4 regions of the Marinobacter sp. 1-3A genome follow, and region 1 is predicted to be linked to each of the others. Evidence: predicted binding sites of a transcription regulator. Region 1 holds the regulator's gene; each other region holds the start of a gene.
The links. Region 1 encodes FliA, which starts transcription of late flagellar genes. Its sites were predicted from a motif close to CTAAAGTTTNNNNNNNNNNNGCCGNTAA; they were not measured.
Positions count from the first base shown of each region.

Region 1 (5,495 bases):
CATCTGGCGTTTCGATACCGTGGTCAACAGAATTTCGCACCAGGTGAACAAGGGGATCCGATAGGGCCTCAACAAGGTTTTTGTCGAGATCGGTGTCTTCGCCAATCATCACCAGATTCACTTCTTTCTTCATGCCCCGGGCGAGATCGCGAACAACCCGCGGGAAGCGGCCGAATACTTTCTTGATCGGCTGCATGCGAGTTTGCATGACTGCAGCCTGCAGATCTGTGGTCACTACATCAAGGCTTGATACCGCCTTGTGCATGTGCTCGTCTTCACTGTCGGAGCCAAGTCTCTGGAGCCGGTTTCGCACCAGTACCAACTCGCCCACCATGTTCATGATGTCATCGAGGCGTTTGGTATCGACACGCACAGTGGTTTCTGCCACTGGAGCCGGCTCTCTGGGAGGGGCCGGTTTACTGGCTGGCGCTTTTTCAGGCACAACTTTCGCAGGCTCGGCTTTCGGCTGCGGCGACTTCGCTGGCGCTGGCCCGGAGCCACCGGTGGTTGGGCTGCCACCTTTGCCATGCAGCTCGTCGAGCAGTTTTTCAAATTCGTCGTCAGTGATCAGCTCACCATCACCGCCCTTTTCAGGGCCGGCACCACCTGTCGTCTGGGCATCATCTGCGGGTGGTTTCGCGGCAAACTTGCCTTTGCCATGCAGCTCATCAAGCAGGGCTTCAAACTCATCATCTGTAATTTCGTCAGCTGAGCCGCTGCTGTTGGCTGGGGATTGGTCGGGGGCGGAGCTATCGGAGGCGCCCGTTACGGGAGCATCGCCATGCAACGCATCCAGTAATTGTTCAAACTCTTCATCGGTAATATCGCCACCATCCTGATCGCTTTCAGGGGCAGCAGGAACGTCTACAGACTGGTTGCTCACCGGCTCGCCAGCAACCTGGGGCAGTGCAAGAGCATCCAGTGCCGCAATCAGTTCGTCCGGCGCAGGCGTCAGCTCTTCCCTGTTACGCACTTGCTCGAACATGGCATTCACATGATCCAAAGCTTCCAGCACAACGTCCATCAGCTCGGAATCCACCGCGCGTTTATGGTTGCGCAGTATATCGAACACGTTCTCGGCGGAGTGGCAGCAGTTAACCAAAGCGTCAAGCTGCAAAAAGCCTGCACCACCCTTTACGGTATGGAATCCACGAAATATGGCGTTGAGCAGATCACTGTCGTCTGGATGTTGCTCAAGATCAACAAGCTGTTCCGACAGCTTCTCAAGAATCTCCCCGGCCTCTACCAGGAAGTCTTGCAGGATCTCATCATCGGCATCAAACGCCATGGGCTAACCTCTTCTGTTCAGAAACCGAGACTGGATAACAGATCGTCTACGTCATTTTGTCCCGAGACTACATCTTCGCGTTCTTCAGCCTTCATTTGCGGCCCTACGCCCTGTTCGGCGGAGACTTCCTGATTTTCAATCTGGTGTACTGTGCCGGTAAGCTGATCAACGTGGCTCGCCATAACCACCAGGCTGAGCATCTGTTCCTCAACCTCCTTCACCAAAGCCGTCACCCGCTGTATTACCTGGCCCGTCAGATCCTGAAAATCCTGCGCCAGCAGAATTTCGGAAAGACTGCTGTAAAGTGTGTCCGCATCATTGGTAACGCTAAGAAAAAAGGTATCTATACGGCCATAAAGTTCACGAAACTCAGCCGGCTGCATTTCCCGGCGCCGCAACCGCTGCCATTCTTCGCTCAATGACGAGGCTTCTTCACGGAGTGTCTGAGCGAGAGGCATGCTCTCTTCAACCAGGTCCATAGTGCGATTGGCAGCCTGACCTGTCATTTGAACAACGTACGCCAGTCTGTCGGATGCGTCTGTCATCAAAGACAGCACCTCTTTTTGTTCCTGGCTGCGCGGATCAATCTGGAAGTTGCGGATTGCCTCATGAAGCGTTCGTGTCAAACGGCCAACTTCACGATAAAGGCTCTGATCCCTGACTTCGCTTAACTCATTAATCAGGTTCATCGCTCGGGCATAATCGCCGCCTTCCACACTTTGGGCGAGCTCTGCTGCCTGGTGCCGGAGCTTTTCGGTCACTTCTGGCTCAAGATCCCGATGGATCTTTTTTTTATCGCTCATACGCCCCATCCAATTTCCGGTTACTGAATTCGTTCAAAAATCTTCTCGATTTTTTCTTTTAGAACGGCAGCAGTGAACGGTTTTACTACGTACCCATTCACGCCAGCCTGAGCCGCTGCAACAATCTGGTCGCGCTTGGCTTCGGCGGTAACCATCAAAACAGGAAGGGTTTTCAGGTTTTCATCTGCCCGCACTGCCTTCAACAGATCAAAGCCAGACATTCCCGGCATGTTCCAATCTGTCACAAGGAAGTCGTACTTACCGCTTTTCAACATAGGCAAAGCTGTATTTCCGTCGTCCGCTTCATCGGTGTTGGTGAAGCCAAGATCACGGAGCAGGTTTTTGATGATCCGTCGCATTGTGGAGAAATCATCCACAATGAGAATTTTCATATTTTTGTCCAAAGGGACCTCCAGTTATTAAGACCCGGAATTCGTTTTGACCTTTGCGCTTAAAGTGTAGCAGGCCGCTGATTTAACCATGTATTGTCTGATCTTTATCGCGCTTGTAAAGCATCGGTTACCAAATACTACACTTCATCAGAACCCTGAAGTCTCAAGCCACGCCTAGCTGTGTTCCTCAAGGCGCCACTCGGAAAGTCTTCCACGCAATCTCAACGCGGCCTGACTGTGAATCTGACTGACCCTGCTTTCGCTGACTCCCAAAACAGCGCCAATCTCTTTGAGGTTCAGTTCCTCCGTGTAATACAGGCTCAGTACAAGCTTTTCCCGCTCCGGAAGCAGCTCAATCTCCGCCGCAAGGCTGCTGCGGAAAGAATCAGATGTGAGATCATCCAACGGATTATCCCGGGCCTCTGTTTCTTCTATCGGCAGCTCACCGGATTCATTGAGCTCATCAAGACTAAAAAGCCGTCCGCTGTTAGCATCGGCCAGAGTGGCATGATATTCGGAAAGAGACATATCGAGCTCTTCCGCCACTTCAAAGTCCTGGGCTTCACGGCCCTCCCGGTCTTCTACTTCCTTGATTGCACGGGCAACCCGACGAGCGTTTCGGTGAACAGAGCGCGGCACCCAGTCGCCTTTGCGGATTTCATCCACCATAGACCCTCGGATGCGAATTCCGGCATAGGTTTCAAAGGTTGCGCCCTTGGTTGAACTATAGCGCTGGGCGGCCTCCAGCAACCCGATCATACCCGCCTGCATAAGGTCGTCGAGCTGCACCGAGGCCGGTAGCCGCGCTAAAAGATGAAGTGCGATTTTCTTTACCAGGGGGGCGTGAGTCTCTATGAGGTCCGAGGGACTTTTCACACCAGCCTGATGATAAATTCCCAGGTTTTTCGCCAATGTCATGCATCCGGTTTTATTTTTTACGGGATCCGTTTCAGACTTCGACGAGCCGCTCCACAAAAAATTCCAGGTGTCCGCGGGGTGATGAAGGCAGTGGCCAGCTTTCTACCTTGTCAGCCAGTGCCTTGATCGCAAGCGACGCTTTGGCTCGAGGGTATGCATCCAGCACGGCTTTCTGGCGCTGAACGGCTTTCTTCACAGCTTCGTCGTAAGGCACCATACCCACATATTGTAGTGCCACATCGAGAAATCGTTCGGTTACCCGGGTTATTTTTTCAAACAAATGGCGGCCTTCCTGCTCACTGCTCACCTGATTGGCGAGAATGCGGAAGCGGTTGGTACCGTAATCACGGTTCATCAGTTTAATCAGGGCGTAAGCATCTGTGATGGATGTGGGCTCATCGCACACCACCAGCAACAGCTCTTGCGAGGCCCGCAAAAAGCTCACAACAGACTCGGAAATACCGGCCGCCGTATCGATAATCAGCACATCAATTTGATCGCCCAACTCGCTGAATGCGTTAATCAGGCCGGCATGCTCCATGGGGCTGAGCTGGGTCATGCGCTGGGTTCCGGAAGATGCCGGAACGATTTTAATCCCGCCCGGACCATTTACCAGAACGTCTCTGAGGTCACACTCTCCTGCCAACACGTCCTGCAAGGTACGATTGGCGGTTACCCCGAGCAGCACATCAAGATTCCCCAGGCCAAGATCGGCATCAAGCAGCACAACGCGCCTGCCTTTTTGCGCCAGAGCGATGCCAAGATTAACTGAAATGTTACTCTTGCCGACCCCGCCCTTGCCGCCGGAAACCGCGATCACCTGTACCGGATGTGCTTTGCTCATACTGTTTATAATCTCTCGCCAGGATTAACCGGATATGGTTCATAACCGGATACAACTCAGATTTTCACAGCCTCATGCGATTTCCCGCGGGCGCTCTGTATCAGGCATTTTCTCTGCCGCCGCCTGTTGCTGAAGCATTTTCAGACGCTCGACTCCCAAGCGTACGAGCGGAACGGCTTCAGCATGATGCAGATCCCCCGGGATCTTTTGCCCATCAGTGTAGTAGGCAACCGGCAGCCCGGTTTCCATCACAAAGCCCAAAGATTCGCCCAGAGTCAGGGCTTCGTCAATCTTCGTCATCACGCAGCCTGTAAGACCTGCCATCTTATAGCAATGCCAGACGGATTTCATAATACGCGGCTGGCTGGTTGCCGAAACAACCAGGTGCGTCCGGATGCTGTGATGGCTACGGGCCAATTCTGCCAATTGTTCCTGATAGCCTCTGTCTGTACTGGTTAGCCCAGCCGTATCGATCAGCACCAGGTGCCGGTCTGAGAGCTCATCAAGAATATCATCAAGGGTGTTGCTTTCATCCACCACGCGCACCGGCACATTCAGTATACGACCAAACACGAAAAGCTGTTCATGGGCCGCAACCCGGTACCGGTCTGTCGTGACCAGTGCAATAGAATCGGCGCCGTGTTTCAACACATATCGCGCTGCCAGTTTGCCGATGGTGGTAGTCTTGCCCGAACCTGTAGGGCCAACCAGTGCATATACACCCCCTTCATCAAGCCACTCCTGATTGGGAGTACGCACGCCCGCAACAAGCATTTTCAGGGACTGTTTCCAACCATCTTCCAGCTTGCCACCTTTATGGCGGCGGGAGAGCGAGCTCGCCAGATCATTACCAAGACCAAATTCCTGGAGCCGCTCTGCAAGACGCTGCTGGACCGCGTTGATGCCGGGCTTCTCCGGCTCACCACGCTGGCCACTCATCAGATCCCGCAAGGAGTTTATTTCTGCACGCATGCGGGCGAGCTCATCAGAATAATTTTCGTTACCAGCGCTTTGAGAGACTGGCTCTGCAAAATCTTCACTCGCGGCCCGGTGCAACTCTGCAAAGGATGCATCAGCGTAACCCTGCCCCCTTGCAGCTCGGTTTTCACGCACGTCGCGAATACGGGAGCGAGAGCGACTCAGCTCATCCTCCAGCCGACGATGACGTTCTGCCTGCATCTCTGCAAGGCGGGCTCCGTTAGTGGCCTCACTGGCCTCTGCGCCCAAGCTCTGGCGCGCCATATTTTCGT
Region 1 is NZ_VCGZ01000001.1:563,941-569,435, forward strand. It holds gene FE848_RS02515 (chemotaxis protein CheA) at 1-1,288, opposite strand, end outside; gene FE848_RS02520 (protein phosphatase CheZ) at 1,306-2,091, opposite strand; gene cheY (chemotaxis response regulator CheY) at 2,112-2,495, opposite strand; gene FE848_RS02530 (RNA polymerase sigma factor FliA) at 2,658-3,401, opposite strand; gene FE848_RS02535 (MinD/ParA family protein) at 3,433-4,245, opposite strand; gene flhF (flagellar biosynthesis protein FlhF) at 4,318-5,495, opposite strand, start outside.

Region 2 (5,495 bases), on a different contig from region 1:
GCCATTACCTGGTTCTTCCTGATGGTGGTGTTTGAGCCCTGGATTGCTCCGCAACTGGCCAGCGAATACCTGGCTGGCGCCATTTTACTGGGCGCGGCACCCTGTACGGCCATGGTGTTCGTGTGGAGCTACCTCACCAAAGGCGATGCGGCCTACACACTGGTGCAGGTATCCCTGAACGACATCATTATGCTGTTTGCCTTCGCGCCCATTGTGGTTTTATTGCTGGGCATCTCCGACATCCAGGTGCCCTGGGATACAGTGATTCTGTCGGTTGTGTTGTATATCGTGATCCCGCTGGCCGCCGGCTATCTCACCCGTCGCACATTAATCGCACGCCGAGGCGAGCAGTGGTACGACGAAGTGTTCATGAAGCGGTTGGGTCCCATTACGCCGGCAGCTTTGATTGTCACCCTGGTATTGCTTTTCGCCTTTCAAGGCGAAGTCATCCTGGAGAACCCACTGCACATTGCGCTGATTGCCGTGCCGCTAATCATCCAGACGGTGCTGATTTTTTTCATCGCCTACGGCTGGGCCAGACTGTGGAAGGTTCGCCACTGCATCGCCGCACCCGGCGCCATGATTGGCGCAAGCAATTTTTTTGAACTGGCCGTGGCTGCTGCCATTGCTCTGTTCGGCCTACAGTCCGGTGCGGCGCTCGCCACAGTAGTTGGTGTGCTGGTGGAAGTGCCTTTGATGCTGGTTCTGGTGCGGATCGCCAACAATACCCGAGATAAATTCCCGGCCTGACCGCCGCGCGTAGCCCCGGTGACTGGCCGGGTCTACCTTACAAAGCACAGTGCCGGGGCTCGCGACCTGTTCAGCCAACCACCACCCTGCTAATATCCCGCCCATCTTTCTTACCATTGAACCGCAAACCTCTGACCCGAACGGAACCAACAGAATGGATTTTCTCCAGGCTTTTTTCCTTGGCCTTATGCAGGGACTGACCGAATTCCTGCCGATTTCCAGCTCAGCCCACCTGATCCTTGTACCTGCATTTTTTGACTGGGTGGATCAGGGCGTCGCGTTCGACCTTGCGGTTCACGTGGGCACCCTATTGGCGGTAGTGATCTACTTCCGCACCGACGTATTCAGCATCGCCCGCGACGGCCTCATATCCATGAGCCAACGCCGCGTAGTCGGCCAGGGCGCACTGGCGCTGTATATGGTGATTGGCACAATCCCGGCTGGCCTCGCGGGCTTGGCGTTACTGGATATCATCGATAACGAACTGCGGGCGGTAGAAATCATCTTTGCCACCACCCTGTTCTTCGGCCTGCTGCTGGGTGTTGCAGACTGGATGCCCAAACGCCAACGTTCGATAGACTCTCTGAACTGGAAAGACGCTTTACTGGTAGGTATCGCACAGGCCATCGCCCTTGTACCCGGCACCTCTCGCTCTGGCATTACCATAACTGCCGGTTTGTTCCTGGGCATGAGCCGGGAAACAGCCTCCCGCTTTTCGTTCCTGCTGGCCATTCCCATTACCGCTCTGGCCTCTGCAGTTAAGCTTCTGGAAGTAGCGACTTCGGATATTGCCGTGGACTGGAGTGCATTTCTGGTAGGGGGCGTTACATCCTTCGTTATTGCCATTACCGCTATCCACTTCTTCCTGAAATGGCTGAACAAGGTGGGCATGTGGCCTTACGTTATCTACAGAGTCATTCTGGCTGGGGTTATTTACGCGGTATTGATGTAGTAGGAGGCTAGCACAGCGTCGATAGCGGAGGCCGGGTAAGGCTTTTCAAAACTGTGCGGAGCCATGGGTGAAGAGCGACAGCTCTTCACGGGTTGGCCAAGGACGGCCAACCCAGGATTCTCACTGCGACGCAGGAGCATAAAGCAGTGAGAAGCGGAGCCCAAGCGTCACATGGATGTGCCGCAAGGAGCGTGTTTTGAAAAGCCTTCCCCCTGCCTGCGCTCCCCGATAATAGTTAGCAGGCCTCCAACGGCGCATAAGCCAGCACCAACCACTTGGCACCTTCATCAAAATTCACCTGCACCCTTGTGTGGTGCCCGGTGCCTTCAGCATTCATCACCACACCTTCGCCAAATTTGGGGTGCCGAACCCGCTGCCCCAGGCTGAAACCGGTCTGTTGGGCAGAGTCCTGACTGAACAAGCCCTCATTAGGACGATCCAACATAGCTGGGCGGGTTACCGTGTTGCGTAACCGTACTTCCTGCAGGCAGTCACTGGGAATCTCCCGAACGAAGCGGGAAAGCGCGTTGAACTTCTCCTGACCATACAAACGACGGGATTCCGCATAGGTGATCACCAGCTTTTTCATGGCCCGGGTGATGCCCACATAGGCCAGCCGCCGCTCTTCCTCCATGCGCCCCGGCTCTTCCAGAGACATGCTGTGAGGGAACAAACCCTCTTCAACACCGGCAAGGAATACCAACGGGAATTCCAAGCCTTTTGCAGAGTGCAAAGTCATGAGCTGCACACTGTCTTCGTGATCTTCCGCCTGAGATTCGCCAGCATCCAGAGCTGCCTGAGCAATAAACTCCGAGAGCGGGTCCACACCCTCTTCCACATCAAAATCTGCAAGGGCGTTAACCAGCTCTTCCAGGTTCTCCACCCGGGCCTGAGCCTTCTCGCCTTTTTCACTGGCGTGGTAGTCCTTCAGGCCGCTGGCTTCGATAGTCTGCTTCATAAGCCCATGAAGCGACGCGCCTTCAGCCATCGCAGACAGCTCTTCTATAATATCGAGGAACGCCTGCAGCCCGGTTTTGGCCCGGCCTTTTACCTGCCCGGCCTCCAGCAATCGTTCGGCGGACTCCCACAGAGAAATACTCTGGCTGGTTGCGTACTCCCTCAGCTCGGCCAGACTTTTGGCGCCTATGCCGCGAGTGGGCAAGTTCACCACGCGCTCAAAAGCCGCATCATCACGGCGATAATGCACCAAGCGCAGATAAGCCAAGGCGTTGCGGATTTCCTGGCGATCATAAAAGCGCAGGCCGCCATATACGCGGTAAGGTATGCCCTGGCGCATCAGGGATTCTTCCAGCACCCGGGATTGGGCGTTGGAGCGGTACAAGATGGCGGATTCGCTACGCAGGTTGCCTTCATTGACCCAGCTGGAGATGCTATCGGCGATATAGTTGGCTTCGTCCTGCTCGTTGAATGCTGCGTACAGACTGATGGGCTCACCTTCCACGCCATCTGTCCAAAGCTCTTTACCGAGCCTGCCCTGGTTGTTGGCAATTACGGCGTTAGCGGCTTTCAGAATCAATTGAGTGGAACGGTAGTTCTGTTCCAGCCGCACCAGCCGGGAATTCGGGAAATCCCTCTGGTACTGCTGGATATTCTCTATTTTTGCGCCACGCCAGCCGTAAATGGACTGGTCGTCATCGCCCACCACAGTCAGTGGTACACGATTACCCGCAAGAACCTGCAGCCAGGCGTACTGAATTGTGTTGGTGTCCTGAAACTCGTCCACCAGAATATGCTGAAAGCGCTGTTGATAATGGGCCAGTATTTCCGGCCGGTGCAGCCAGAGTTCATGGGAGCGAAGCAATAGCTCGCCAAAATCCACAAGTCCACTCTGCTGGCACAGTTCTTCGTAGCGGCGGTATACCTTCACCATGGTGGAGGTGAAATGGTCTCCCGGATTTTCCTGAATGTGGTCGGCCCGCAAACCTTCGTCTTTCTGGCTGCTGATAAACCATTGAGCCTGCTTGGGTGGAAACTGACTTTCATCAATCTGGGCTTCCCGCATTACCCGTTTGACCATGCGCAGCTGATCATCGCTGTCCAGTACCTGGAAGTTCTCCGGCAGCCCGGCATCCTTCGAATGCGCCCTTAACAGCCGGTGAGCAATACCGTGGAAGGTGCCAAACCAAAGGCCCCGAGACGGAATATTCATCATCTCCTCGATGCGGCAACGCATCTCTTTGGCAGCTTTGTTGGTAAAGGTGACCGCCAGAATCCCCGTAGGCGGAACCCGATCCACCTGCATCAACCACGCAATCCTGTGCACCAGCACCCGGGTCTTGCCACTGCCGGCACCCGCCAGCACCAGCAAGTGGTCATTCTGTGCCGTAACTGCCTCACGCTGGGCATCATTCAGGGAATCTATAATGTGGGAGACATCCATGGGGAAATCACTGTAGTCCGGAGAATGGGGAATTCTGGCCGAAGATTATAACAAGTCGTGACCGAGCCTGCCCCGATCCCGATCGATGGCTTAACATTTTAGACTCGCCTTACTATAAAGTTACTGCAAAATCAGCCGACAACAGAACATAACAGCACGAAACACAATCACCATTTCGCCTACTAATAGCAACCTATATGCTGATTCCGCCACATTGGGTTGTTCCGTCAGGAAAAGACTATGCTGTCATCACTTAAAATCTCACAAAAGCTTGGCTTACTGGTCAGCATTGCCATCCTCGCATTTGTCATCAGTCAGGGCTTCGCGTTTATAACAGAACGCTCCAACTCTGAACGCCTGAGCGAGGTAAAAGATCGCCTTTATCCGACGCTGGAACTGACCACTATTAATGAAGGCCAGCTAAAGCTGATGGAGCAACAAATCAGTGGTGCGGTTACCACGGGGGACGACCAGCAGCTGGAAGCAACCCAGGCCTACCGAGACACCATTGCGACCAACCTGGAAAAAATTGCGGAATTGAGCCCCGCCCAAGCCAGCAATATTCAAAAGCTGAGCCGGGACCTCGACAACTACTACGACAACGCGTCCCGCCTTGCCACCTCCATTATCGACGGCACAGCGGACTTCACACGCATTGGCGACGACGCAGCCCGTAACGCAGCCCGTCTGGAGCAACTGCAGGCTGGCCTGAACGCCATGCTTGAAAACAATCGTGCACGGTTCCAGGGCGCCATTTCGGAAACCGCTGAAGCCTCAACAAATGCCCAAACTCTGGCGCTGATTATTCTTGTCACTACCGTTGTAGTGCTGATCGCAATAAGCCTGGTGATCGGTCGTTCCATCTCCACCAGCCTTACCCAGATTATCGACTCCCTGAAGAACATGGCCTCTGGCGAAGGCGACCTGACTCGTCGCCTGAACTATGAAGGCCGGGATGAACTCCGGGAACTGGTTAATCAATTCAACCTGTTCGTTGCCAAGCTGCATAAATCATTTGCCACTATCAGCGATGACGTGAATGGACTGAACACAGCAACAGGCCACCTGACCGATGCCAGCCGGGCCAACCTTGAGCGCATCAGCAGCCAGGCACAGGCAATTTCTTCTACCCGTAACTCTGTGGATGAACTGGTAAAAAGTGTTGAAGAAGTAGCAGGTTTTGCTTCCAGCGCCTCGGACCAGACCCAGGACGCAGCGCGCTTCGCCCAATCGGGCCAGGAAAAAGTACAGAAAAATGTGGCCACCATCCGCGAGTTGGTCAGCGACATTGAGAATACCGCTGGTCTGGTGAATCAGTTCGACGAGTTCTCTGCCCGGGTCGGGGGTTTGCTGGACACCATTCAAACCGTTGCAGAACAAACCAACCTGCTG
Region 2 is NZ_VCGZ01000004.1:217,802-223,296, forward strand. It holds gene arsB (ACR3 family arsenite efflux transporter) at 1-750, shown strand, start outside; gene FE848_RS08230 (undecaprenyl-diphosphate phosphatase) at 905-1,702, shown strand; gene uvrD (DNA helicase II) at 1,938-4,103, opposite strand; gene FE848_RS08240 (methyl-accepting chemotaxis protein) at 4,344-5,495, shown strand, end outside.
Region 2: the regulator FliA is predicted to act here: its motif matches at 4,218-4,245, upstream of FE848_RS08240 (methyl-accepting chemotaxis protein).

Region 3 (5,495 bases), on a different contig from region 1:
TGAAGAGAGTTTATGGTTTTGCGGATTTCCTCTGTAGATACCTGAGTGCGTGATGCGAGCGCTCGAACCTCATCTGCAACCACTGAGAACCCACGCCCCTGCTCACCCGCTCTGGCAGCCTCAATAGCAGCGTTCAGCGCCAGCAGATTGGTTTGTTCCGCAATATTAGAGATTTCTTCCAACATCTTCGCCATCTGACTGGTACGTTCGTTCAAGTCCTCTATTCGTTTAGCGCCACTCTGTACTTCCGTGTTGAGCGTTTCAATACCCTCTACTGCTGTGCGCGCAAGTTGTTCACCGCTATTGGCAGATTCAGCCGTTTCCGCCGACTTTCGAGCTGTGTGGTTGGCATTCTCCCGCACTTGAACAGCCGATGCGGCCATTTCAGTGGTTGCGCTGGCAACCTGGTCTGTATTGTCTTTTTGAGCCGTGACTTCGCGGCCAGTAGTTTGGGCCTTTTCCGCAATGCTACGGGCCGCCCGCTCAACCTGCTCGGCGTTATCCATCACCGTGTGCATACTTTCACGGATTTTTGCCATCATGCGATTAAACGCAAGGGAAACAGTCCCAATTTCATCATTGCGCGATACATCCAGCTCAATCGTGAGATCAGAGTTTCCGGAAATCTCATCCATACTCATCTGGAGCCGACGTAAACGGGAGAACACCAGCCGATTCAAAACCAGCCCGGTCAGGAAGAATACTGCAACAAAGATGGCGATCTGAATACCGCCACTGGTAAGCAATTGCTGGTGCAAGCTGGCGTCGCTTTCAGCGAGAGAATAATCCACTCGAATCGCACCCAGCACATCCCCTTCCTGGGCTTGATGGCAACCCAGGCAATCCACACCTTGATAGTCTGATTGAGCAATAACCGGGTCAATTAACGTGTAAACACGCCCATTTTCATTGCTTGAGTAACGCTCAATTCTCTGGCCGTCCAGTGCTTTTCTATCGTCTGCATCACGTTTCTGCTCTGCCTGGGTACCGGTGCCAAACATCTGGTTCAGCTGATCGCTACGAATCACCCTCACATCCAGCACATCCGCAGGCGCCATCACCTTGTCCCGAAGCACATCACGGTTGCTGATGGTACCAGTCACCATCATGGTGTTCAGTCCGTCAAAATAGGACTTGGCAAGGCCATCCACGTATTTGTGACTGAACTCTTCCATGTGGTCGCGCTGGGCACTGGCACTATGGAGCACGGTAAAAACCAGGATGAGTGAAAACGCAGCTGCCAGGGCAGCGAGCAGCAGAAAACGAATGGAATATTGGTTTTTCATAGCGACTCAGTCAAAAGAACAATGAACACCAGGCTTTACCTGGCTCTTTCAAACATTCTATGTGGTTGACGGCAAAAGGACGGTTAACTTTATAGACATGCGTCAAATATTTACTGACTCAGATCAGAAGCACGTATTTTCAGTGGCTGGCCCGGAATGTGCTTATACCAGGAGACAGACGATAAATTTCTGGCGCGCTTGTGCGAGCCAGTGGAGGAATGCACGCCATGTCACTGCTGACATCTCTTATCCAGGCAAGCACCCGCTTTCAGCAAACTCTGGAGAAGCGCCCTGTTGCAAACGGGGCCGATGAACAAAAGGCCAAAGGCACAGCCAGTGCTGAGACATTGCAACCCTCAGGGCCGGGGGATGACCGTTTTACACCATCGGGAGAGCTTTTGACTGATGCCGGCAGGCCTAAATCCCGGAAGCTGCCCCTATCGGATTACAAGCAAACCGTAGGGCAGGATCTTGCCTTCATCAGGGAGACGCTGCGGCACAAACTTGCCGAATATAACCTGAACCCATCCCTATCGATAAGCGTCAACAAAAACGACAGCGGTAGGATTGAGGTGGGCGGCAACCTGGCAGAAGAAACCCGAAGTCGAATCGAGAAGGATTTGAATGTTAACAAAAACTTTGCGGATGCCTTTAGCCGGCTGAGCGTGAACGAGCCAACTCTGCACTTCATGGACAACGCCCTGAAACTCAGCCAAGCCTATGGGGTTAATAATTCACTGCTGGATACGCTGATCAGCGAAAACCAGCAATTCAACGGCTTGCAGGATCTCGTACACCGCTACGACACCCTGCGCCGCTCCGCTCCGACTGACCAATTTAACGTTGCAGCCAACCGGGGCGCTTACGCCTTCAACCTGAACACCCGAGCCTAAGCCCTACTGTTCAAACGGTGCCGGATCGCCTTTACCCACCCGGGTAACCTCCGGCACTTCACCGGTAAAGTTCACCACGGTGGTTGGCTCCATGCCACAGAAGCCGCCATCAATAATCAAATCAAGCTCGTGCTGTAGCGTATCCCGTATGTCGTAGGGGTCCGTCATGGGGTCAGTCTCACCCGGTAAAATCAGCGTGCTGCTCATAATAGGCTCGCCAAGCTCACCCAACAGATCCCGGACAATCGCATTATCAGGAACCCGCACACCAATTGTGCGACGCTTCGGGTTCAGCAGGCGCCTTGGCACCTCACTCGTTGCATCCAAAATAAAGGTATAAGGACCGGGCGTGAAGGTTTTCAGCAACCTGTACTGGGTATTATCCACCTTGGCATACACACCGATATCCGACAGATCCCGGCACACTAATGTGAAGTTATGCTTGTCATCCAGCTTTCGAATGCGCTTTATCTTGTCTGCTGCCGGTTTCTCACCCAAATGGCACCCAAGGGCATACCCGGAGTCGGTGGGGTAAACAATTACGCCACCAGCGCGAAGAATCTCAACCGCTTGCTTGATCAACCGCTTTTGCGGGTTTTCCGGATGAATCTGAAAAAACTGACTCATAAAAGCCCTCCGCTGTGTTTTTTAGCCATCTGAAGCCGCCGATTAAGCATCAGACTTGGAACCACCCATACAATTCGGTGACGTGGGTGCAACCTGACCCGTTGCCTCCCACTCCTCAGGAGAGTATAGATGCAACGCCAATGCATGCACGCCACCGGTCATCTCCAACTCCTCAGAAAGCACCTGATAAATAGCCTGATGCCGTTTAACCTTCATCTGCCCCGCAAAGGCCGGCGACACCATGGTCACCTTGAAGTGCGTCTCCGAATTAGGCGGCACGCTGTGCTTGTGACTCTCGTTCTCCACCTGAAGAATGCTGGCGTTGAACGCCTCATTCAACTTGGCTTCAATTGCATTCTGCATTTTCATTACTTTTTAACTCCACAGTTCGCTCTGTATGTAGTGGCGATATCTCTGAGCCTGAAGCCGACGCCCGCAGCCGCCACCTCCAGAGCAAACAGTCTACTACAGAACAAGCAGCCCCCGAACCTTGACACCCAACAACCAAACAGCCACATTCCCCACCACTCCAAATCCAGACAAAACCATACCCAAACATGCTCCTGTACATCGCCGAAAAACCCAGCCTCGGCAGAGCCATTGCTGCCGCCCTCCCCGGCCCCTACCAAAAAGGCCAGGGCTGGATCCGCTGTGGCAACGGCAGTGAAGCTGCGACCGTAAGCTGGTGCATTGGTCACCTGTTGGAACCTGCCGAACCGGCGAGCTACAACCCGGCATGGAAAACATGGCGCCAGCACGACCTCCCCATGTTCCCGGACAAATGGCAGCTAACCCCAAAAGACAGCGTGCGTCATCAACTCAACGCACTGGAATCCCTCATTCGGCAAGCAAAGACCATCGTCCATGCCGGAGACCCAGACAGAGAAGGCCAATTGCTGGTTGATGAAGTAATACGCTACTTCGGAACTCAGGCACCTGTGCAGCGCATACTCATCAACGATCTGACACCTGCAGCAGTCGCCAAGGCCATACAGCAGCCCAGAGACAACCGCGAATTTCGCCGGCTTTCCCACTCTGCCCTTGCCCGACAACGGGCCGATTGGCTCTACGGCATCAACCTTACCCGTTTTTATACGCTGAACTACCAGCAGCAAGGTCAAAAGGGCGTTTACTCCGTAGGCCGGGTGCAAACTCCGGTGCTGGGTCTGGTGGTGGAGCGTGATAGAACCATAGAGAACTTCGAGCCCAAACCATACTTCCCCATAGAGGCACGCTTCAGAGCCCAGGAAGAAGAGGCAGACCAACAACCCTTCACCGCCAAATGGGTTCCGGACGAACAGTTTCAGGATCATCTGGACGAAGAAAGCCGCCTATTGGATCGCGCCACCGCTGAGCAGATTGCTGCCAGCATTCACAACCGGCCCGGCACAGTACTGGACTCTCGCTTTCGCGGCCGCTCGGAAGCGCCGCCCTTACCCTTATCTCTCTCGGCTCTGCAAATTGAGGCGGGACGCCTGTTCCGCATGGGAGCAAAGGACGTACTGGACACGGCACAGAATCTTTACGAGCGCCACCAACTGATCACCTACCCCCGATCAGACTCCCGTTACCTGCCAGAAGGCCATTTTGCCCAGCGTGAGCAAGTCACCGGTGCCATTGCCCGAGTCTCCCCCGACCTTGCCGATGCCTGCAGCAAAGCAGACTTCAGCCGCAGAACAGCCGCGTGGAACGACAAAAAAGTGGATGCCCACCACGCCATCATTCCCACCAGCAGAACCGCGCCCAACGGAAAGCTCAGTGACACTGAACAGAAGGTATACGGCTTGATCAGCCGCTATTATCTGATGCAGTTTTTTGCCGATGCCATACACCGCGAAGGCCAACTGACCGTGCGAATTACCGAGCACCGATTCCGCGCCTCAGAAACCGCCGTGCTCGAACCCGGCTGGAAAGTACTGGAGCTAAAACTCCGGGACAATAAAAAAGAAACAGATAAAGCACCGCTGCCACGCCTGAGCAAAGGCGAACCCGTTTTCTGCGAAGACAGCACCGTAATCCAGCGCAAAACCAAGCCACCCCAGCACTTTACCGATGCAACGCTGCTCTCGGCGATGACCAACATTGCCCGATTTGTAACCGACCCGGAACTCCGCAAAACCCTGCGAGAAACTGACGGACTGGGTACGGAGGCAACCCGGGCGAACATAATCGACACCCTGTTCAAACGGGACTACCTGTACCGGGACAGTCGCCATATTCGCGCCACCGACAAAGGCAAAACGCTGATCAGTGCACTGCCGGAATCGGTCAGCAAGCCAGACAGAACCGCCGTCTGGGAGGCGACGCTCGAGAGTATTCGCAGGGGTGAAGACGACCCTCGTAAATTTCTGGACACACTGAAGACTGAAATTCGCCTCTTCATTGGCACCAAGGCGGACACGCCAGGTGCAGGGCCTGAAACCCTGGCGCCAAACTGCCCAAAGTGCCGTACACCAATGACCGAGAGAGACGGCAAATTCGGTCGCTTCTTTGCCTGCACTCGATACCCCGACTGCCGTGGCACGCGCCCGATTGAAGATGCAACGCCCCAGGACGGTACCGGGCAAAAGCCTGTACCCTGCCCCCACTGTTTTTCCCCCTTGGTCAGACGGAAAGGTAAAAAAGGCTGGTTCTGGGGCTGCAGTAATTTTCCTGCCTGCCGACAAACAGTGGACGACGAAAACGGAAA
Region 3 is NZ_VCGZ01000008.1:138,970-144,464, reverse strand. It holds gene FE848_RS13580 (methyl-accepting chemotaxis protein) at 1-1,286, opposite strand, end outside; gene FE848_RS13575 (hypothetical protein) at 1,514-2,179, shown strand; gene FE848_RS13570 (L-threonylcarbamoyladenylate synthase) at 2,183-2,806, opposite strand; gene FE848_RS13565 (BolA family protein) at 2,849-3,175, opposite strand; gene FE848_RS13560 (DNA topoisomerase 3) at 3,364-5,495, shown strand, end outside.
Region 3: the regulator FliA is predicted to act here: its motif matches at 1,352-1,379, upstream of FE848_RS13580 (methyl-accepting chemotaxis protein).

Region 4 (5,495 bases), on a different contig from region 1:
CATGACCAGATCCAGGGCGGTTCTTCCTATGCAACGTTTTCCGAATTGAGCGCGCTCCTGCATCAGCGAGGTGCATCCCAGACTATGTTTGAGCCGGACAGGGCTGATGAGGCCTACCTGGATACTGATGGCTTGTTGGCTCGCCTCAGCGAGGCGCAGACATCTTTCAGCCAGTGGGAAGGTGGTGAAGTTGCCTCTCTCGATCAGCGGCTTCAGCCGGTGCTCCGGGCGGCTAATGGTCAAAAAGCAAGCATCGGGCAGGTAGACAATGATGTCATCAACCTGGTCTCCATGTTGTTTGATTTCATCCTGGAAGACAGGCAATTGCACCCGGTTATGAAAGCGCTTATCGGGCGTTTGCAGATTCCTGTTCTGAAAGTTGCCCTCAGCGACAAGAACTTTTTTAACCGTGGCGGCCACCCGGTAAGGAAGTTGTTGAACGAGCTGGCACTATCCGCCATTGGCTGGACTGAAAAGCGGGCCGGTCAACGCGACCCCCTGCACGAAAAGATCGAGGCAGTTGTGGATCGGGTGTTGAGTGAGTTCACTAACAATGTGTCACTCTTTGAAGAGCTATTAAAGGATTTTTGCCACTTTACGGACCTTGATCGCCGCCGCCGGGAATTGGTAGAACAACGTTTGCGCGATGCCGAGGAGGGCAGGGCGCGGCAGGAGCAGGCGTCCCAGGTTGCTGATGCGCTGATTGCAGGGCATACAGCAGGCAGGGATATTCCTGAGCCTGTGCTCGAAATGCTCACGGAAGCATGGACAAAATACCTGCAGTGGGTGGTATTGCGGGTAGGAGAAGAAAGCGAGCGCTGGGCAGATGCAAAAGAGCTGACTGGTCACCTTGTTTGGAGTGTGGATCCTCAACCGGTTGAAAGCTCTACCCGAAGCGACCTGCTTCGCGCAATCCCGGCTATTGTGGATGACTTCCGCATGGCGCTTCAGGAAATTTCCTGGGATCCATTTGCAACAGATACCGCAGTTAGGGATCTCGAACTGGCTCACGTGGATGTGTTTCAGCGACTGGCAACGGCCCCCTTGCGGGCCGCACCTGTGGTGGAAGACGAAGAGCCGTTTGTTGAAGCTTTTGTGGCACCCGAAGCCGGGACTGGACTGTCTGACACCGGAGCACAGGCTGAAACGAACGAGCAGCAACAACATGTGCTGTCAGAACTCGTGATTGAAGCGCCTGCACAGCAGGCAGTGGAAGAGGTTGCGGCTGAGTGGTTGAACCGGGCTGACAGTCTTCGTGTTGGCGCCTGGGTTGAGCTGACCCGCGACGAGACCAAGCTTCGCTGTAAGTTGGCGGCTGTTATCAGGGCCACGGGTAAGTATATATTTGTTAATCGCAGCGGTGCCAAGGTGGCGGAGTATCATCGCCAGGAGCTGGCCTCTGCAATGGCGGCAGGTACTGTGTGTATGCTTGATGATGGGCTTATCTTTGACAGAGCACTGGAATCCATCATCGACAACCTGCGCAATACCCGCAAAGATTGATCCGTGGTAACAGGTGTTACTTTGTGATTCAATCAGATCACAGTGTAATGCTCTGATAATAATGGATTCATCTTGCCCCATTCAGCCTGCGATCATGTTAGTACGACCATTTGCAGCGAAAACATAGAGACGCTTCGCGAAACCGGGCGTCTTGAATCTGCTCGCTGGTGCCCTTCGCCGAACTACGGCCCTCGCCCGGAAGGCACCACCATAAGCCTTCTGGTAGTGCACAATATCAGCTTGCCGCCCGGCGAGTTTGGTGGCACCTATATTGAAGACTTCTTCACCAATTGCCTGGATCCGGATTTGCATCCCTACTTCGCAACAATTGCCGGGATGCGCGTGTCAGCTCACGCACTGATTCGCAGGGATGGCAGCCTGGTTCAGTTTGTCAGCCTGTTGGAAAGAGCCTGGCACGCGGGGCGATCTTGCTTTGAGGGTGTAGAAGAGTGCAACGACTTCTCTATTGGAATTGAGCTTGAAGGCGCAGACGACATTCCTTACACGGCTGAGCAGTATCGGGCGTTGGCAGAAATCTCGGTAGTGATCGGTTCTGCCTGGCCCGATATAACCAACAACCGCATTACTGGCCACAGTGATATTGCGCCCGGTCGCAAGACAGACCCTGGGCCTGCATTTGACTGGCAACACTTTCAGGCGTCTCTGCATGCAGTTCAGACTGGACAAAAACAGTGCTGAACTGTCTCCCAAAGGAGCTGTTTAGATGATTCTGGTGGTATTTCTCATTGCCTACCTGGTTCGCAGGCGGCTTGATAGCCTGAATGCGATATCCGGGGATGAACTCTGGCGGCGCTGGTTTCGCCAGGGCACCGTTGTTAAAGCAGGACGCGAATCAAGTATTGGGGCTGGCCTTTTTTTGATCGTCGTACCAGCACTGCTCGCTGCCTTGGGCATATATGCACTGGGGCTATACGGCTGGCGGCTTGCTGCCTACCCGCTGGAAATTCTGGTGCTTGTGCTACTTATGGGGTCGCCTGGCTGGCGGCAAGTGCTTGAGCCTTATGCGGAAGCTTGGCGGAAGGGCGACATGCAGGCTGCCTGGCACTTTATACAGGAGCGGCTGCCTGCGAACGAGCGGGGCGCTGCCGCATCACCAGAAATCATGCACCTTGCCTTATCCAAAGCACTGATGCTGGCAGTTTTTCAGCGTTTCTTCCTAATTGCATTCTGGTATGTGGTGGGAGGCATAGGCCTGGCAATTTTTGTGCGGGGATTAGTCGCACTGTCTGAGCAGTGGCCGCAGGCAGGCGCCAGGCCATGGTATACCAAAGCATGTGAATGGTTTAGCTGGGTGCCGGTAAGAATGCTGTCAATAACTTTTGGGATTGCCGGTGACTTGTCGGGCTGGCTGCGTGAATCCAGAGCTGCGATGGCGGGTGTCACGAAAAAGGCGTCAGAGGTGCTCATGATTTCCGCCAATGGGTCGTTAACCGGGTATGCGCTTGATCCAGCCCGCTTTTCCCGGATTCACCAGGATGAGTGGGCCAGCTTTGGTGGCCGCAGTTTGAGTGCGGTGAGGGACCTGCTCAGCCGGAGTATGCTGGTCTGGATTTGCGCACTTGCTTTGCTCGTAATCGCAGGCGTTGTCTGAAACCTGGTTGGATAATAAAAATTACTTAAGTTTCCCCCTGTTTGGGCGATAATAAGAACAGAACATGCATTCATTTGTTTGCATTTCAAAGAGAGGGTCGATGTGAAGCAACTCATTAATCCCGCAGTAGCACTGATGAACCGGTTGCCGATGCTGTACAAGTTCAGCCTGATCAGCATCCTGTTCCTCCTCCCGATTGGTGGGTTGTCCTGGCTTGTGATGACAGAACTCAACCGCTCGGTCGCGACCATGACCCGGGGTGTAGAGGGTCTTGAACAGCTGCGCCAGATCGATCGCCTTGTAGACGCGTCTATTGATTATCGGGATTATCGGGCGCCAGCAGTAGCCAAAGATGAAGCTAGTCTCAAAGCTCTTTCCGACAAGATCGCCAGCGAAATAGGCTCTATTCTTGATAGCCTGACTGCAGAGCCGCGTTCTTTTGATACCTCCGGGGCGTGGGCCGACCAGGTAGAGGCGCTAAAAGCGGAGTGGCAGAGCATTCGTGGGGATGATAACTATCAGACCAACTTTGATCCCCAGTTTAAATATTTTCAGGAATTTGTTCAGAAAGCGCTTGCACTGATTCCCGCCACGATAGAAACGTCAGGCTTGGGCCAAGGCGCCTCGAGGGAAAACCTGCTCATTCTTGGTCTTATCCGTGAAACTCTTCCAGATGCCCGCAGCGAATTGGGGCGGGCACGTTCCTATGGCCTGTTCGCTCTTGTTGACGGTCAGTTAGGTTATGCCCTCAGCGAAAATCTGAATGAAATATATGATGCGCTGACTAATCGTAGTTCACTGCTTTCGCCTGCCTTGACCCTCGCGGCAGATGCGTCGCCGGCGTTTGCCGCCTCGGCGGGAACTGCATTGAAAGATGTTGATGAAAGTCTTTTGAACGCACGTGAGTTGCTTGAAGTTAATATTATTGCGCCAATGCGGCTGGAGATGGCATGGCCAGATTATGATTCGCGCATTTCTGCGAAGCTGGGGAGCTATGTTGAGCTAAAAGATGCAGCGTTTGATGTGGTCGATGCCAATCTGGGAGCCAGGCTGGAGCAAGAGCTAAGCCAGCGTCGCCTCATAGTAGTCGCGCTGATTGTTGTTTTGCTTTTTGTTGTATATCTCTATGTTGGCTTCTTCATGTCTGTGCGCACTGCCATCAATCGCTTTAGTGAAGCAGCGCGCAAGGTTGCTGCTGGCGACATGACGACCCGGATTTCCCTTGATAATCGCGATGAGCTTGGTGAGTTGACGGGTGAGTTCAACAATATGACGGATCGTATGGCTGAACTGATACGCTCTGTAGGCCAGACAACACAGGAAGTTGATCAGCAGGCCACGCGAGTGAAGGACACGGCTGCCGCTAACAGCGAAGCAGTAACGCATCAGATGGCCGAGAGTGGCCAGATTAATGAGGCTATGAGCCAGATGGTCGAGGCGGTGAGTGAGGTTACTGAAAGCGCCCACCGGGTTGCAGACAGCGCCACCGCTGCAGAGCAAGATACGGAAACTGGCCGCGGCGTTGTTTCCGATACCGTTGAAACCATCAACCGTCTTGCGACCGAGATTTCTGGCGCTGTAGATGTGATCAACCGGGTGAGTGAAGACAGCAACAACATCAGTCAGGTTTTGGTTGAAATCAAAGCCATCGCTGAGCAGACCAACCTTTTAGCCTTGAACGCTGCCATTGAAGCAGCCCGTGCGGGTGAGCAGGGGCGTGGGTTTGCGGTGGTTGCAGATGAGGTGCGCTCGCTGTCCCAGCGCACTCATAAGTCGACCGAAGAAATTGAAGGCATGATTTCACGACTTCAGAGTGGCGTAAAAGATGCCGTAGCGGCCATGACCAATAGCCGTGACGTTACTCAGACAACCGTTCAGAAGTCGGCAGAGGTTACTGAGGCGTTGAGCAGAATTGCCAAGGGTATTTCGGTGATTGTGGACATGAGCCACCAGATTGCCCAGGCCGCTGAAGAGCAGTCTGCAGTTTCCAAAGATGTGAATGCTAGCGTTGCTCACATTGGCGAGTTGGGTGCATCGACTGCCGCGAACGCTGAAGAGACTCTGGCTTCTTCCCAGGAAATGTCTGATTTGACGGCTTCTTTGCAGAGGCTTGTTGAGGCGTTTAAGGTTTAGTTTTTAAGACGGCCAGGTGTGGCGCAAAGGCTCCGGAAACACGCTGTTAATACGTCCGTGTACGCTTGGCTCCGCCATCCCTGGCTCCGCACAGTTTCCGGAGCCTTTGCGCCACACCTTGCCTGATTATGGTGAGTGCAATGTTACGCCCAGCGTGAGCGCTACATTCCCGACTTCTTTTGATCCCACAGAATCTCTTCAGCGCCTTCCCGGCGCGCTAACACCCTTGAAGCTACGAATAACAGGT
Region 4 is NZ_VCGZ01000009.1:62,596-68,090, forward strand. It holds gene FE848_RS14090 (DUF1631 domain-containing protein) at 1-1,503, shown strand, start outside; gene ampD (1,6-anhydro-N-acetylmuramyl-L-alanine amidase AmpD) at 1,576-2,202, shown strand; gene FE848_RS14100 (histidine kinase) at 2,228-3,115, shown strand; gene FE848_RS18905 (methyl-accepting chemotaxis protein) at 3,218-5,248, shown strand; gene FE848_RS14110 (cob(I)yrinic acid a,c-diamide adenosyltransferase) at 5,410-5,495, opposite strand, start outside.
Region 4: the regulator FliA is predicted to act here: its motif matches at 3,140-3,167, upstream of FE848_RS18905 (methyl-accepting chemotaxis protein).